Regions from separate parts of the Erwinia sp. CGal63 genome, predicted to be linked through region 2. Evidence: predicted binding sites of a transcription regulator. Region 2 holds the regulator's gene; each other region holds the start of a gene.
The links. Region 2 encodes CRP, which controls carbon source genes, mostly activating them, when cyclic AMP is high. Its sites were predicted from a motif close to ATGTGANNNNNNTCACAT; they were not measured.

Region 1 (3,527 bases), on a different contig from region 2:
CTTTCAGCTCGCCTTCTGCAGCGGCCTTGATCGCTTCACAAATTTCTTTGTAGGAAGCAGGCTTAGCCAGACGTGCAGTCAGGTCAACCACGGAAACGTTAGGCGTAGGCACGCGGAACGCCATACCGGTCAGTTTGCCGTTCAGCTCAGGGATGACTTTACCTACAGCTTTAGCTGCGCCGGTAGAGGATGGAATGATGTTCTGGGACGCGCCGCGGCCGCCGCGCCAGTCTTTGTGAGACGGGCCGTCAACGGTTTTCTGAGTAGCGGTGGTCGCGTGAACGGTGGTCATCAGCGCTTCAACGATGCCGAACTTGTCGTTGATCACTTTAGCCAGCGGCGCCAGGCAGTTGGTGGTGCAGGAGGCGTTAGAAACGATTTCCTGGCCAGCATATGCCTTGTGGTTAACACCCATAACGAACATTGGGGTGTCGTCTTTGGATGGGCCAGTCAGCACAACTTTCTTCGCGCCAGCCTGGATATGTTTACGAGCGGTTTCGTCGGTCAGGAAGATACCGGTAGCTTCAGCCACCACGTCAACACCGACTTCGTTCCACTTCAGGTTAGCCGGATCTCTTTCAGCGGTAACACGGATGGTTTTGCCGTTAACAACCAGATGGCCATCTTTAACTTCAACGGTGCCGTCGAAACGACCATGCGTGGAGTCATATTTCAGCATGTAAGCCATGTACTCGGCGTCCAGCAGATCGTTGATCGCAACGATTTCTACGTCGGAACGCTGCTGAGCAGCACGGAAAACGATGCGACCGATGCGGCCAAAACCGTTGATACCTACTTTGATAGTCATATATTCCACCAGCTGTTGTTAGTGAATAAAAGGTTGGCTGTAAAATTACAAAAACCTTATCAGGCGTCAAGCGGAATCGCTTCAATAGTTGCGACAAGTCAAACCCTGGAGCAGGAATAATCGCCTGAAAACGCCTTCCGCGACATGCGTCTCACCCATTAGTTTGGGGCATTCGGCGCGAATATAAAGGGCTCGACATTTTAAAGGGTGATCTAAGTCACATTTTCATCGCACGCTAACTTTCAGACTCCGCCTGAGCATAAAAAATCCCATGGCGTTGTTAAGTATTTGTTAGAATGTTAGCTGAACTTCAGACACTATTGCCAGAGATGCTTAATATGGCCGAACGCCCACTGAAACCCGAAACCGATCTAAACGAGATGCAGCACTATGTTACCCAGCAGCGCGGCACTGAGCCGCCATACTCGGGCAAACTGCTGCATAACAAAAGCGAAGGCATCTATCAATGCCTCGTCTGTAACTCGCCGCTGTTTCTTTCCGGCACCAAGTACGATTCCGGCTGCGGCTGGCCCAGCTTCTATCAGCCTTACAGCGATGAAGCTATCCGCTACCTGGAAGATGACTCGCACGGTATGCAGCGCATCGAGATCCGTTGCGGCACCTGCGACGCGCACCTGGGACACGTTTTTCCCGACGGCCCGCAGCCGACAGGCGAACGCTATTGCGTCAACTCCGCTTCACTAAGCTTTACCGATGAAGCCGGCACCCAGATTAAAGGATAGTCGCTATGGAGCTTGATGAAGTGCTCAAAGCCATGACGCCGGATATCTACCAGCGCCTGGCAACGGCGGTGGAGACCGGCAAGTGGGCCGACGGCGTGCCGCTAACGCCGGAGCAAAAAGAGAACAGTCTGCAGCTGGTGATGCTGTGGCAGGCGCGCCACAACGATAATCCGCAGCATATGAGCGTGGGCAAGGGCGGCGAGATGGTGACCAAAAGCAAGAAGCAGCTGAAAGAAGAGTTTGGCATCGACGACGACCTCACCAAAATCAGACTGCAGTAGCGACTAACGACGCCGATTATTCCTGCAGGAATAATCGGCGCTGAAAGCAGGAGCAAGTTTACTTCAGAGAATAACGGCGCCCTGAGCGGCCATTTCGGCCAGCGCGATCTTGCTATCGCGCGGCGACAGATTTACGCCACGGCAGCCTTCTGTCACTACTTCGACCTGATAGCCCAGCGCCAGCGCATCCAGCACGCTGTACTTTACGCAGTAGTCCGTCGCCAGCCCCATAATCGTCAGGCTGGTCACGCCACGGCTACGCAGCCACTCATCCAGCGCCGTTTTCTGTCGATGGCCGTTATCGAAGAAAGCGCTATAGCTGTCCACCAGCGGCTGCTGCCCTTTATAGATCTGCGTGGTCAGATAGCGCTGCTCCAGCTGCGGATGCAGCTCCGCGCCCGGCGTGTGCTGCACGCAGTGATCGGGCCACCAGACCTGCGGCAAGCCGTCCAGCTCGCCCAGCGTGCCCACGGGCTGGCCTGCATTGGTGGCGAAGCTGCCATGATTAGCCGGATGCCAGTCAAACGTTGCCACTACGGGCTGCTGAAGCCGATAAAATTCTGCGGCGTAGCGGTTGGCGACGGCAATAACTCGCTCTCCTTGATCCACGGCCAGCGCGCCGCCGGGACAAAAATCATTTTGCAAATCGATCAGAATCAGGGCCTTCATGACTTATCTCACTTTTCGTCCGGCGTCAGTTCGCCGCGCAAATTCACCTGCATCTGTCGACGCACTTCATCGCTGGAAAGGTTCTGACTGAGCAGGAAGTGCAGCTTGGTCAGCGTGGCTTCCACCGTCATATCGAAACCGCTGACCACGCCAGCCAGCGCCAGCGCGTTGCCCGTAGCGTAGCCACCCATATTTACCTTGCCGGACATACACTGCGTCAGGTTCACCACCACGATGCCGCGATCGGAGGCTTCTTTCAGCTCTTTTAAAAACGCCGGATTCTGCGGCGCGTTGCCGACGCCATAAGAGCGCAGGATCAGCGCTTTGACCGGCTGGCGCAGAAAGTTGCTGACCACATCGGCGGAGATGCCGGGATAAATAGTGACCACGCCTACAGGCTGCGGCGTAATGCTGCGCACGGTCAGCTTGCCCTGGCCGCCGGGCGCGGGCGGCGTATTCAGACGGCGGATATGGATGCCTGCTTCCAGCAGCGGCGGCAGGTTAGGCGAGGCGAAGGCATTGAAGCCATCCGCGTGCGCTTTGGTGGTACGATTGCCGCGATAGAGCTGATTGTTAAAAAACAGCGCGACTTCGTTAATGGGGTAGTTGGCGGCGACGAACAGAGAGTTAAGCAGGTTCTGCTGGCCGTCGGAGCGCAGTTCCGCCAACGGGATTTGTGACCCTGTCACAATTACCGGCTTGCTTAGGTTCTCCAGCATAAAAGAGAGCGCGGAGGCGGTGAACGCCATGGTGTCGGTGCCGTGCAGGATCACGAAGCCGTCATAGTTATCGTAGTTAGCCTTTATATCGTCGGCAATCGTTTGCCAGTCCTGCGGTGTCATATCAGACGAGTCAATCAGCGGCTGATACTCATGGATGGTAAAATCCGGCATTTCTTCACGATGGAATTCCGGCATTGCCGCCAGCTGCGCTTGCAGATGGCCGGAAACGGGCACATAGCCGTGTTCAGAACGCTGCATACCGATGGTGCCGCCGGTATAGGCTACATAGATGGATTTTTTTTGC
Region 2 (3,527 bases):
GCATCACCAGCAGCACCGCCGATTCCGGCACCTGAAAACGCAGCGTGAGCGCGGCTATCACCAGACCGGCCAGGGTACCCAGCGCGCGGTGCTGGATGCGCACTCTGGTTGCGCTGTAGCCGTTCTGGCTGACGAACATCACCGTCATCAGAATCCAGTAAGGCTTGGGAAGATTAAAGAACAGCGCCAGCGAACTGGCGAAAGCGAGCATCACCGCAAAGCGACCTGCGGTACGCAGCGCGGCGGATTTCAGCGACAGATAGCTTTTGATAGCGGGCAGCAGCGGCAGGCGTTTTTGCCGATCCGCCATCAGATCGCGCTGATAGAGCGGACGCTGGGTGCGCAGCACGCGCGCGATGCGGCTGAAGTGCCAGGCGCAAAAGTTGCCGACCGGATTGGCGGGATGCTGGCGGGCAATTTTCTCCAGCGCCTGAAGCGGCTTCTCCATGCTGAATCGTTCAGGCAGGCGGTGATAAAGGATATCGTCCGCCAGCTCGCGCAGCCTGGCGGCGATGGTTTGCGCGTTCCAGCGGATCACCGCTTCGGCATGGCTCTGCTCCACCAGCTTCTGCACCTCTTCCGGCTGGTGCAGGCTAACGGCGATATGCTCCTGTAAATCCAGCGCCACCTGAAACGCGCGGGTCAGTCGTTTGTGATGATTATCGTTGCTCGCGGCGAGCATATGCATCTGCTGATAGCAGGTGTTGATCAAATCGACCGCTTTCTGCTGGCGCGCCAGCAGCGGCGGCAGCGCTTTTTCCGGATCGGCGAGCTGCGTCAGCAGGGTATATTTCGCTTCGCAGTAGTCGGCCAGCTCGCGATAGAGCAGGCTCAGCGTCTCCCGCATCGGCTGCTCTTTCCACAGCCAGAACCAGAACCAGTTAAACAGGCCGTACCAGACCGTGCCCAGAATATAGAGCGACGGCGGCTGCCAGATGGGCATGCGTCCGGCCAGGCTCAGCGTGAATATGCCGGCGATCAGCGCGCCGGGCAGCAGCCTGCCGTGCAGCGGACTGATTTCGCCAGTGACGCCCAGCAGCATGGCCATAGAGAAGAGGATAACGGGCAGCGGAACGGCGTAGTCGCCCAGATACTGCACCAGAAAGCTGCTGAAGGCGAAGAGGCCGCCGCCGATTAGCAGGCGTTTAAAGAAGCGTTTATGCGGCGTATCCAGACCGGCGATATTGCAGCAGGCCGGCACCAGCGAGAACAGCAGGCCGTTTTGCAGATTGCCCAGCAGCCAGCCGACGGCGACAGGCAGGCAAAGCACCAGCGTTTGCCGCAGGGCGTAATTGACTTCGGGATGATAGATGATTCGGCGCCACATCACTCTGTACCGGCTGAAAAGGCGCAACAGCATCGTTGCGCCATACAAACAGAGCGGCTTAGCGTGTGCCGTAGACCACGATGGTTTTGCCGTGCGCCGAGATCAGGTTCTGATCTTCCAGCATCTTCAGGATACGGCCAACGGTTTCGCGCGAGCAGCCGACGATCTGACCGATCTCCTGACGGGTGATTTTGATCTGCATCCCGTCCGGATGGGTCATGGCGTCCGGCTGTTTAGCCAGGTTCAACAGCGTTTGCGCGATGCGGCCCGTCACGTCAAGGAAAGCTAAATTGCCTACTTTCTCGGAGGTGACCTGCAGACGGCGCGCCATCTGCGAAGAGAGACGCATCAGGATTTCCGGGTTAACCTGAATCAGCTGGCGAAACTTCTTATAGGAAATTTCTGCCACTTCGCAGGCCGTTTTTGCGCGCACCCAGGCGCTGCGCTCCTGACCCTCTTCGAACAGGCCAAGCTCGCCGATAAAATCGCCCTGATTAAGGTAAGACAGGATCATCTCTTTGCCTTCTTCATCCTTGATCAGCACCGCTACCGCGCCTTTGACGATGTAGTAAAGGGTTTCCGCTTTCTCGCCCTGGTGGATCAGCGTGCTTTTGGATGGATACTTATGAATATGGCAATGTGACAGGAACCATTCAAGTGTCGGGTCTGTTTGCGGTTTGCCGAGAACCATTCGCTGTTATCCTCTGTTGTTATCTTGCCTAAATACAGGGGCAGAGTTCCCTGACAGGCGTTGAAATAGTCAAGCGCTTCCCATGCAGGAAAGTTATTCGGCTCTCTGTCGAGCGCCGGGCTCGTTATGTCGTCCCGTTTCGTCTGGTCTGTAGAGTACTGACGAAATACAGCCTTGTTTGTAGCACAGCTTTGCATGAGTGTCTTCTGTTGTCTCGCTTCAGCATAGCGGGAAATCTGCCGCGCTGCCGTTTTAGCGATCGAAGCTGACAGTCGCTTAACTGAATGAATTAGAGGAAGTTGTTAAACTTACCTCTACAGAACCGGCGGCGATCCCGGCCTTTTTTGGGAGAATCCTCAGCGTGCTGGCAGGCCGTGCACGGGCGGAAAGCTATTGTATCGCTTTGCCTTCCATCAGCCGCTTGACCAGCGGCCCCATAATCAGCTCCATCGCCAGCCCCATTTTGCCGCCCGGCACCACCAGCGTATTGATATGGGAGATAAAAGAGCCCTGCAGCATCGCCAGCAGATAGGGGAAGTCGATATTTTCCAGCGCCTGAAAATGGATCACCACAAAGCTTTCGTCGAGCGAAGGAATGCCGCGCGCGGCGAAAGGATTGGAGGTGTCCACGGTCGGCACGCGCTGAAAATTGATATGGGTTCGGGAAAACTGCGGCGTAATGAAGTTGATATAATCCTCCATTGAGCGCACTACGGAATCCATCACCGCCTCGCGCGAGTGGCCGCGTTCGCTGGTATCGCGGATCAGTTTCTGAATCCACTCCAGATTGACGATCGGCACCACGCCAACCAGCAGATCGACATGCTGCGACACATTATTTTGCGGCGTCACTACGCCGCCGTGCAGACCTTCGTAAAACAGCACGTCGGTCGGTTCCGGCAGCGGCTGCCACGGCGTAAAAGTGCCGGGCACCTGATTCCACGGTACCGCTTCGTCGTAGGTATGCAGGTATTTTCTGGACTGGCCGCTGCCGCTGCGGCCATATTCCGCGAAAGTTTGCTCCAGCAGCGAAAAGTCGTTGGCTTCGGGGCCGAAGTAGCTGATATGACGGCCCATATCGCGCGCTTTGCGGATCGCCATATCCATTTCCGGCCGGGTGAAACGGTGGAAGCTGTCGCCTTCCACTTCCGCCGCGTGCAGGCTGAGCTGCTGAAAAATCTTGCGAAAGGCCAGGCTGGTGGTGGTGGTGCCCGCGCCGCTGGAACCGGTCACGGCAATCACGGGATGTTTGGCGGACATAGTCGGGTTTCCTGTGAGCGTTATTCCGCCATTGTTATCACGTTTCGCTATGGCGTGTCATCATCCGCGCCTTCGGCGATGGCGCGAAAAAGGGTTAATTAATAACAACAAAGTGCCGGATGGCGCAAAAAATTCACAGGTGCCAGCCAGCCTGCCGCGCTTAACGAATCTGCCCTTTTGGCATAATGTTGACGGTTTCGTGCAGTTCCGACCACACCAGCACGGCTTCGCCGTTGGTGAGCTGACGCT
Region 3 (3,527 bases), on a different contig from region 2:
ATGGCCTTTATGCGCCGAACTTCGGCGGCGGCCAGGTGGATATCACCTCAGGTAAATTTGTTTTCTCTACCTCTGAGGCCTATCTGATCGAGAATGGCAAAGTGACCAAACCGGTGAAGGGCGCGACGCTGATCGGCTCCGGCATTGAAGCGATGCAGCAGATCTCGATGGTCGGCAACGACCTGGCGCTGGATAAAGGCGTCGGCGTCTGCGGCAAAGAGGGCCAGAGTCTGCCGGTTGGCGTAGGTCAGCCAACGCTGAAGCTGGACAAGCTGACGGTTGGCGGCACCGCCTGATCGCTTTCTGACTCTCTTCAGGGGCGCGCCGTGACGGTGCGCCCTTTTTATTCCTGCCGATACTCCTGATAAACGTCCGCCACCTTATGGAAATAGTCCGTCAGGTAGTTGATGCAGACCTGCACCTTCAGCGGCAGCTTGTCTTTCTGCGTATAAACCGCGTAAACCGGACGCGGATCGGACTGATAATGTGCAAACAGAATCTCAATCTTGCCAGCGTTAATCTCATCGATAATCCACATCAAAGGCACATAGGCGATGCCGGTGCCCGCTACCAGCCAGCGGATCAGCGTCTGCGAATCGTTGGTGGCGAAGCGTCCCTGCGGCGAAAGACGGATAGAGATGCCTTCCGGCGAGGTCAGCTCAAAGTCGTTATCGGGCCGTACGCTGTACTCCAGCCAGGAGAAATTGCCGATGTCGGAAGGCTTTTCCGGTGTGCCGTGCTGCGCCAGATAGCTTTTGGCCGCGCAGACCACCATCGGCATCGAGCCGAGCCGCCGCGAAAAAAGGCTGGAGTCGCGCAGTGCGCCAACGCGGATCACCAGATCCAGCCCGTCCGCGATCAGGTCGGGCGCAGGAATGCCGGTAACCAGATTCACCGTCAGGCCGGGATACTCCTTCAGCATATCGGCGGTCATATTAGCCAGCACGTTTTGCGCCATCGTCGAAGAGCTGCCGATACGCAGCGTGCCGACAGGCGTATTGTTAAAAGCGTAGAGCTGCTCATGTACCTGCTGCGCTTCGGACATCATTCGGCGGCAACCCTGGAAATAGATTTTCCCGGCTTCGGTCAGGCCGATGCTACGCGTGCTGCGGTTCAGCAGCTTCACCTGCAGCTCATCTTCCAGTTTGGCCACAATCTGGCTGACGGCGGAAACGCTCATCTGCAGATGGCTGGCTGCGGCGGTAAAAGAACCCAGTTCTACCACGCGCGCGAACACGGACATGCCTTTCATTCTTTCCATTATTAACTCTGGCTTAAAAGTGATTTAGATCACATTAGGTAGAAAACGTATAGTCAGCCGCGTTACTATAGCATCGCCGGGTTACGGTTCCGTAACTCAACTCGCCAAAGTGCTGGCTCCTGAATAGGCTATTATTCATAGAGCGCCGGTTTTGATAAGACCGCTCGCGGTCAGTCTGACATCATCACCCGTAGAGCAGCAGCCTCCCTGTACAGGGCGGTAGTTTTGTGTGGCGAAAGGAACGCCCGGTAAACCCGACAAGGATAAGAGATGAGTGTGCTTCCGGTTATTGTGATATTTGGGCTCTCCTTCCCGCCCATATTCTTTGAAATTATTGTGTCATTGATGCTGTTCTGGCTGGTGCGTCGCCTGCTGACGCCGACTGGAATCTATGACCTGGTCTGGCATCCGGCTTTATTTAATACAGCACTCTACTGCTGCCTGTTCTATCTGGTTTCCCGATTGTTTGTCTGAGGTCATAGTGAAAGCGTTAACAAGAAAAATCTCCCGGTTCGCCATTACCCTTATCCTGGTCGTGATTGCTGTTGTCGGCATTTTTCACGTGTGGGTCTACTACACCGAATCACCCTGGACGCGCGACGCGAAATTCACGGCGGACGTGGTCGCTATCGCGCCGGACGTCAGCGGCCTGATTACCGACGTGCGCGTGCGTGACAACCAGCTGGTGAAGAAAGATCAGGTGCTGTTTGTGGTCGATCAGCCGCGCTATCAGCAGGCGCTGAACGAAGCGGAAGCGGACGTGGCTTACTATCAGGCGCTGGTCAACGAGAAACGCCGTGAAGCTAGCCGCCGTAACCAGCTGGGCGTTTCCGCCATGTCGCGCGAAGCCATCGAGCAGGCCAACAACGACTACCAGACCTCGGAACATCAGCTGGCGAAAGCCATCGCCACCCGCGACACCGCGAAGCTGGATCTGGAGCGTACCGTGGTGAAAGCGCCTGCGGACGGCTGGGTGACCAACCTTAACGTCTACCGCGGCGAATTTATTACGCGCGGCTCGACCGCCGTAGCGCTGGTGCAGCAGCATACTTTCTATGTGCTGGCCTATATGGAAGAAACCAAGCTGGAAGGCGTGCGTCCGGGCTATCGCGTGGAAATCACGCCGCTGGGCAGCAACCGCGTGCTGCACGGCACCGTAGACAGCGTCGCCGCCGGCGTCACCAACAGCAGCAGCAGCAGCGACAGCAAAGGCATGGCGACCATCGACTCCAACCTGGAATGGGTGCGCCTCGCGCAGCGCGTGCCGGTGCGTATTCACCTGGATCAGCAGCAGGGCAATCTCTATCCTTCCGGCACCACGGCGACCGTGATCGTCACCGGCGCGCAGGATCGCCAGCCGCATGAGATGTCGCCGATGATGAAACTGATGCATCGTCTGCGCGAGTTCGGCTAAGCGCTATGTGGTATCAATTGCAGTTTCCGATCAAGCTCACCTTCGCTATTCTGCTGGCGCTGCTGATCGGCTTTCACTTCAATCTGGAAACGCCGCGCTGGGCGGTGATGACCGCCTGTATCGTGGCGGGCGGCACCGCATTCGCCGCCGGCGGCGATCCCTTCTCCGGCGCGCTGCGCCATCGCGGCATGCTGCGTATTATCGGCACTTTTATCGGCTGCCTGGCCGCGCTGACGATTATGATCGCCACCATTCGCGCGCCGGTAGTGATGCTGCTGCTTTGCTGCCTGTGGGCCGGTTTTTGCGTCTGGCTTTCGTCGCTGATTCGCGTTGAAAACTCCTATGCGCTGGGCCTGGCAGGCTACACGGCGCTGATTATCGTGGTCAGCCTGGATGCCAACGGGTCGGTGCTGCTGGCACCGCAGTTCGCCGTGGAGCGCTGTAGCGAAATTATTATCGGCATCGTCTGCGCGATTCTGGCGGACATGCTCTTTTCGCCGCGCTCCATCAAGCAGGACATCGATCGCGCCATTGACGCTCTGCTGGTCGACCAGTATAAGCTGATGCAGCTCTGCGTCGCGCACGGCGACAAGGAAGAGGTCGATAAGGCCTGGACCGATCTGGTGCGCCGCACCACTGCGCTAAACGGTATGCGTACCCATTTGATGATGGAATCGGGCCACTGGCAGAAAGCCGAGCGGCGATTAAAGGCGCTGAACACGCTGTCACTGACGCTGATCACCCAGGCCTGTGAAACCTTTCTGATCCAGAACAGCCGTCAGGAATACGTGCCGCCGCAGTTCCACCTCTTTTTTGAAAAGCCGGTAGAGAACGTGGCCGATATCCATAAGC
Region 4 (3,527 bases), on a different contig from region 2:
TGATATCGATCTTAATCTGGAAGATTTCGTGCAGCGCGTAAACGCCGATATCGTTAACAAAGTGGTCAACCTGGCCTCGCGCAACGCCGGTTTTATCAACAAGCGTTTCGACGGCAAACTGTCGGCGGAGCTGGCCGATCCGGCGCTGTATCAATCTTTTGTCGACGCGTCCGCCAGCATTGCCGAAGCCTGGCAGAGCCGCGAGTTTGGTCGCGCGGTACGTGAAATTATGGCGATGGCCGACGTGGCGAACCGCTATGTCGACGAGCAGGCGCCGTGGGTCGTGGCGAAGCAGGAAGGCCGCGATGCCGACCTGCAGGCGATCTGTTCAATGGGCATCAATATGTTCCGCGTGCTGATGACCTGGCTGAAACCGGTGCTGCCTTCCTTAAGCGAGCGCGCCGAAGCCTTCCTGAATCAGGAGCTGAGCTGGGACGCCATTGAGCAGCCGCTGCTGGATCACACTCTCTCCGCCTTTAAGGCGCTTTACAGCCGTGTGGAAATGGACAAGGTCAACGCGCTGATCGAGGCTTCGAAAGAGGACGCGGCCGCGGCGAACAAGCCTGCGCTGACCGGCCCGCTGGCGGATGCGCCGATTGCCGAAACCATCGACTTCAATGATTTCGCTAAGGTGGATATGCGTATCGCGCTGATCCAGAACGCCGAATTTGTGGAAGGCTCTGACAAGCTGCTGCGCCTGACGCTGGATATCGGCGGCGAAACGCGCAATATCTTCTCTGGTATTCGCAGCGCCTATCCGGATCCGGCAGTGCTGGTCGGTCGTCTGACGCTGATGGTCGCCAACCTGGCGCCGCGTAAAATGCGCTTCGGCATTTCGGAAGGCATGGTGATGGCTGCTGGCCCCGGCGGTAAAGAGATCTTCCTGCTTTCGCCAGACAGCGGCGCTCAGCCAGGGATGCAGGTCAAATAAGAGAGCAACGGGCGAAGCGATTCGCCCGTTTTTTTATTCGCTTTTCGGCCAACGCAGGCGCCCGCCATCCGAAAATGGGATCTCTGGCACATTTATTCCGTTGATCGTATGATTAATGCGTTGAAAAACCGGAGCTAATCATGCGTACCGCACTGCTGGCCATCTGGCGCTATCTGCGCGCCTTTCTGATTATCTGTCTCTGTCTCTATGCCGGCAACGCGCTGGCGGCACTGCTGCCTGTCACCATTCCGGGCAGTATTATCGGTATGCTGATCCTGTTTTTCCTGCTGGCTTTTCAGCTGGTGCCGCCCGACTGGGTGCGCCCTGGCAGTATGCTGCTGATCCGTTATATGGCGCTGCTGTTCGTGCCGATCAGCGTCGGCGTAATGGGCTATACGGAGCTGCTCAGCGCGCAGTTCGGCCCCATTGTGATCTCCTGCGTGGTGAGTACCTTTATTGTGCTGCTGACCGTAGGAGTGGTTGCCGATAAGCTGCTCGGCAAGGCAAAAGGAGGCGCGGATGAGTGATATCTGGTGGTCGCTACCGCTGACCCTGCTGGTGTTTTTCTGCGCTCGCTGGCTGGCGACGAAGGTGAAACTGACGCTGTTCAACCCGCTATTGATCTCCGTGGCGGCGATTATTCCGCTGCTGCTGCTGCTTCAGATGCCTTACGCCCGCTACTTTCAGGGCAGCGCTATCCTCAACCAGCTGCTGCAGCCGGCCGTAGTGGCGCTGGCGCTGCCGCTGTATGAGCAGCTGCATCAAATCCGCGCGCGCTGGAAGTCGATTATCGGCGTCTGCTTTATCGGCAGCATGACGGCAATGATCTCCGGCACAGCTATCGCTTTATGGATGGGCGCCACGCCGCAGATAGCGGCGACCATTATGCCCAAGTCGGTGACTACGCCGATCGCGATGGCCGTTTCCGCCACGCTGGGCGGCATTCCCGCCATCAGCGCTATTTGCGTGCTGATCGCGGGCGTGCTCGGCGCGGTTTTCGGCCATATGGTGCTCAATCTCTTTAAGATCCGCAGCAAATCCTCGCGCGGCCTGGCGATCGGCAACGCTTCCCATGCGCTGGGTACGGCACGCAGCTCGGAGGTAGATTACCAGGAAGGCGCCTGGAGTTCGCTGGCGCTGGTGCTCTGCGGCATTATCACCTCACTGCTGGCGCCGTTTCTCTTTCCGCTGCTGCTGCGTTTATGGCAGTAAAACTTGCGATGCGTCGCGCATTTTGTGGTTCTCTTTCATAAATTGCATAATCTATGTGATTATAATCACATACATCCCGGTGGCTGCCCGCCAGAATAAGCGGCCAACTATGCAAGAGAAGCCCCTATGCAATCACGTTTTCATGCGGCTTTCGCCGCTTTGCCTTCGCCGCTGCAGGCGGCGCTGCAGCCTTTATTGACCGATACCTTTCCCTCGTTTTTTACCCCTGAACAGATGCAGCTCATCAGAACGCAAACCGGGCTGGAGAATCGCGAGCTGACCTTCGCCCTGCTGCCGCTGGCCGCAGCCTGCGCCGTGACGCCGCTCTCCGGCTTTAACGTCGGCGCGCTGGCGCTGGGAAAAAGCGGGCATCTCTGGTTTGGCGCCAACATGGAGTTCTCCGGCGCGACGATGCAGCAAACCGTTCATGCGGAACAAAGCGCGGTGACACATGCCTGGCTGCGCGGCGAACAAGGGCTGGAGGCGATTACCGTCAACTACACGCCCTGCGGCCACTGCCGCCAGTTTATGAATGAGCTGAACAGCGGCACCGCGCTGCGTATCAACCTGCCGGGCCGCGAACCGGCGACGCTGGGCGATTATCTGCCCGACGCCTTCGGCCCGCGCGATCTGGCGATTGAGAAGCTACTGCTGGATGAAGTCGATCACGGTTTACCGCTCAAAGGGGACGAGCTTTGTCGCGCCGCGCTGGCGGCCGCCAACCGCAGTCATGCGCCCTACTCGCAGGCGCTGAGCGGCGTAGCGCTGCAGATGGCCGACGGCGCCATCTTCGCCGGCAGCTATGCCGAAAACGCCGCTTTCAACCCCAGCCTGCCGCCGCTGCAGGCCGCGCTGATCCTGCTGAATCTCGCGGGCTATGACGTTCTGCAAATTCAGCGTGCCGTGCTGGCGGAGGCGCCCGACGCCCGTCTTATCCAACGGCAGGCCACCGCCGCGACCTTACAGGCTCTCGGCTGCGACACGCTGCAGACCATTCCTCTACGCTGAGCGCAACGGCCGCAGCCTCTGAGTTGCGGCAAAGCGCCCGCTTTTGTTATCAGCTGTTAACAAATGCTGTACTTTCAGATGAATTATTTTAGGATTGGGCCACAACATTAGATCCCAGTGAGTATTTTACATGGAACTCGACTACGAAAGTAAACGCCCTCTTTATATTCCCTACGCTGGCCCTATTCTGCTGGAGTTTCCCCTGCTGAATAAAGGCAGCGCCTTCTCGGTGGAAGAGCGCAACGATTTTAATCTCAACGGGCTGCTGCCTGAGACGGTGGAAACCATTGAAGAGCAGGCCCAGCGCGCCTGGCGCCAGTTTCAGGACTTCAAAAACGCCAACGACAAGCACGTTTACCTGCGCAATATCCAGGAT

Region 1: msrB (peptide-methionine (R)-S-oxide reductase MsrB) is a predicted target of CRP. The motif match lies at 1,014-1,031, and genes of this name have one in related genera.
Region 3: aaeR (HTH-type transcriptional activator AaeR) is a predicted target of CRP. The motif match lies at 1,279-1,296, and genes of this name have one in related genera.
Region 4: MKZ79_RS01025 (CidA/LrgA family protein) is a predicted target of CRP. The motif match lies at 1,006-1,023, and genes of this name have one in related genera.

What each region holds. Positions count from the first base shown of each region.
Region 1 is NZ_JAKUMN010000001.1:779,028-782,554, forward strand. Features, by position in the region: gene gapA (glyceraldehyde-3-phosphate dehydrogenase) at 1-808, opposite strand, end outside; gene msrB (peptide-methionine (R)-S-oxide reductase MsrB) at 1,147-1,551, shown strand; gene MKZ79_RS03490 (YeaC family protein) at 1,557-1,832, shown strand; gene pncA (bifunctional nicotinamidase/pyrazinamidase) at 1,896-2,501, opposite strand; gene ansA (asparaginase) at 2,510-3,527, opposite strand, start outside.
Region 2 is NZ_JAKUMN010000008.1:46,018-49,544, reverse strand. Features, by position in the region: gene MKZ79_RS19380 (YccS/YhfK family putative transporter) at 1-1,327, opposite strand, end outside; gene crp (cAMP-activated global transcriptional regulator CRP) at 1,386-2,018, opposite strand; gene MKZ79_RS19370 (phosphoribulokinase) at 2,409-3,278, opposite strand; gene MKZ79_RS19365 (YheU family protein) at 3,439-3,527, opposite strand, start outside.
Region 3 is NZ_JAKUMN010000002.1:28,858-32,384, forward strand. Features, by position in the region: gene tldD (metalloprotease TldD) at 1-296, shown strand, start outside; gene aaeR (HTH-type transcriptional activator AaeR) at 344-1,261, opposite strand; gene aaeX (p-hydroxybenzoic acid efflux pump operon protein AaeX) at 1,532-1,735, shown strand; gene aaeA (p-hydroxybenzoic acid efflux pump subunit AaeA) at 1,743-2,675, shown strand; gene aaeB (p-hydroxybenzoic acid efflux pump subunit AaeB) at 2,681-3,527, shown strand, end outside.
Region 4 is NZ_JAKUMN010000001.1:247,550-251,076, reverse strand. Features, by position in the region: gene metG (methionine--tRNA ligase) at 1-931, shown strand, start outside; gene MKZ79_RS01025 (CidA/LrgA family protein) at 1,072-1,458, shown strand; gene MKZ79_RS01020 (CidB/LrgB family autolysis modulator) at 1,451-2,143, shown strand; gene cdd (cytidine deaminase) at 2,270-3,151, shown strand; gene MKZ79_RS01010 (NAD-dependent malic enzyme) at 3,282-3,527, shown strand, end outside.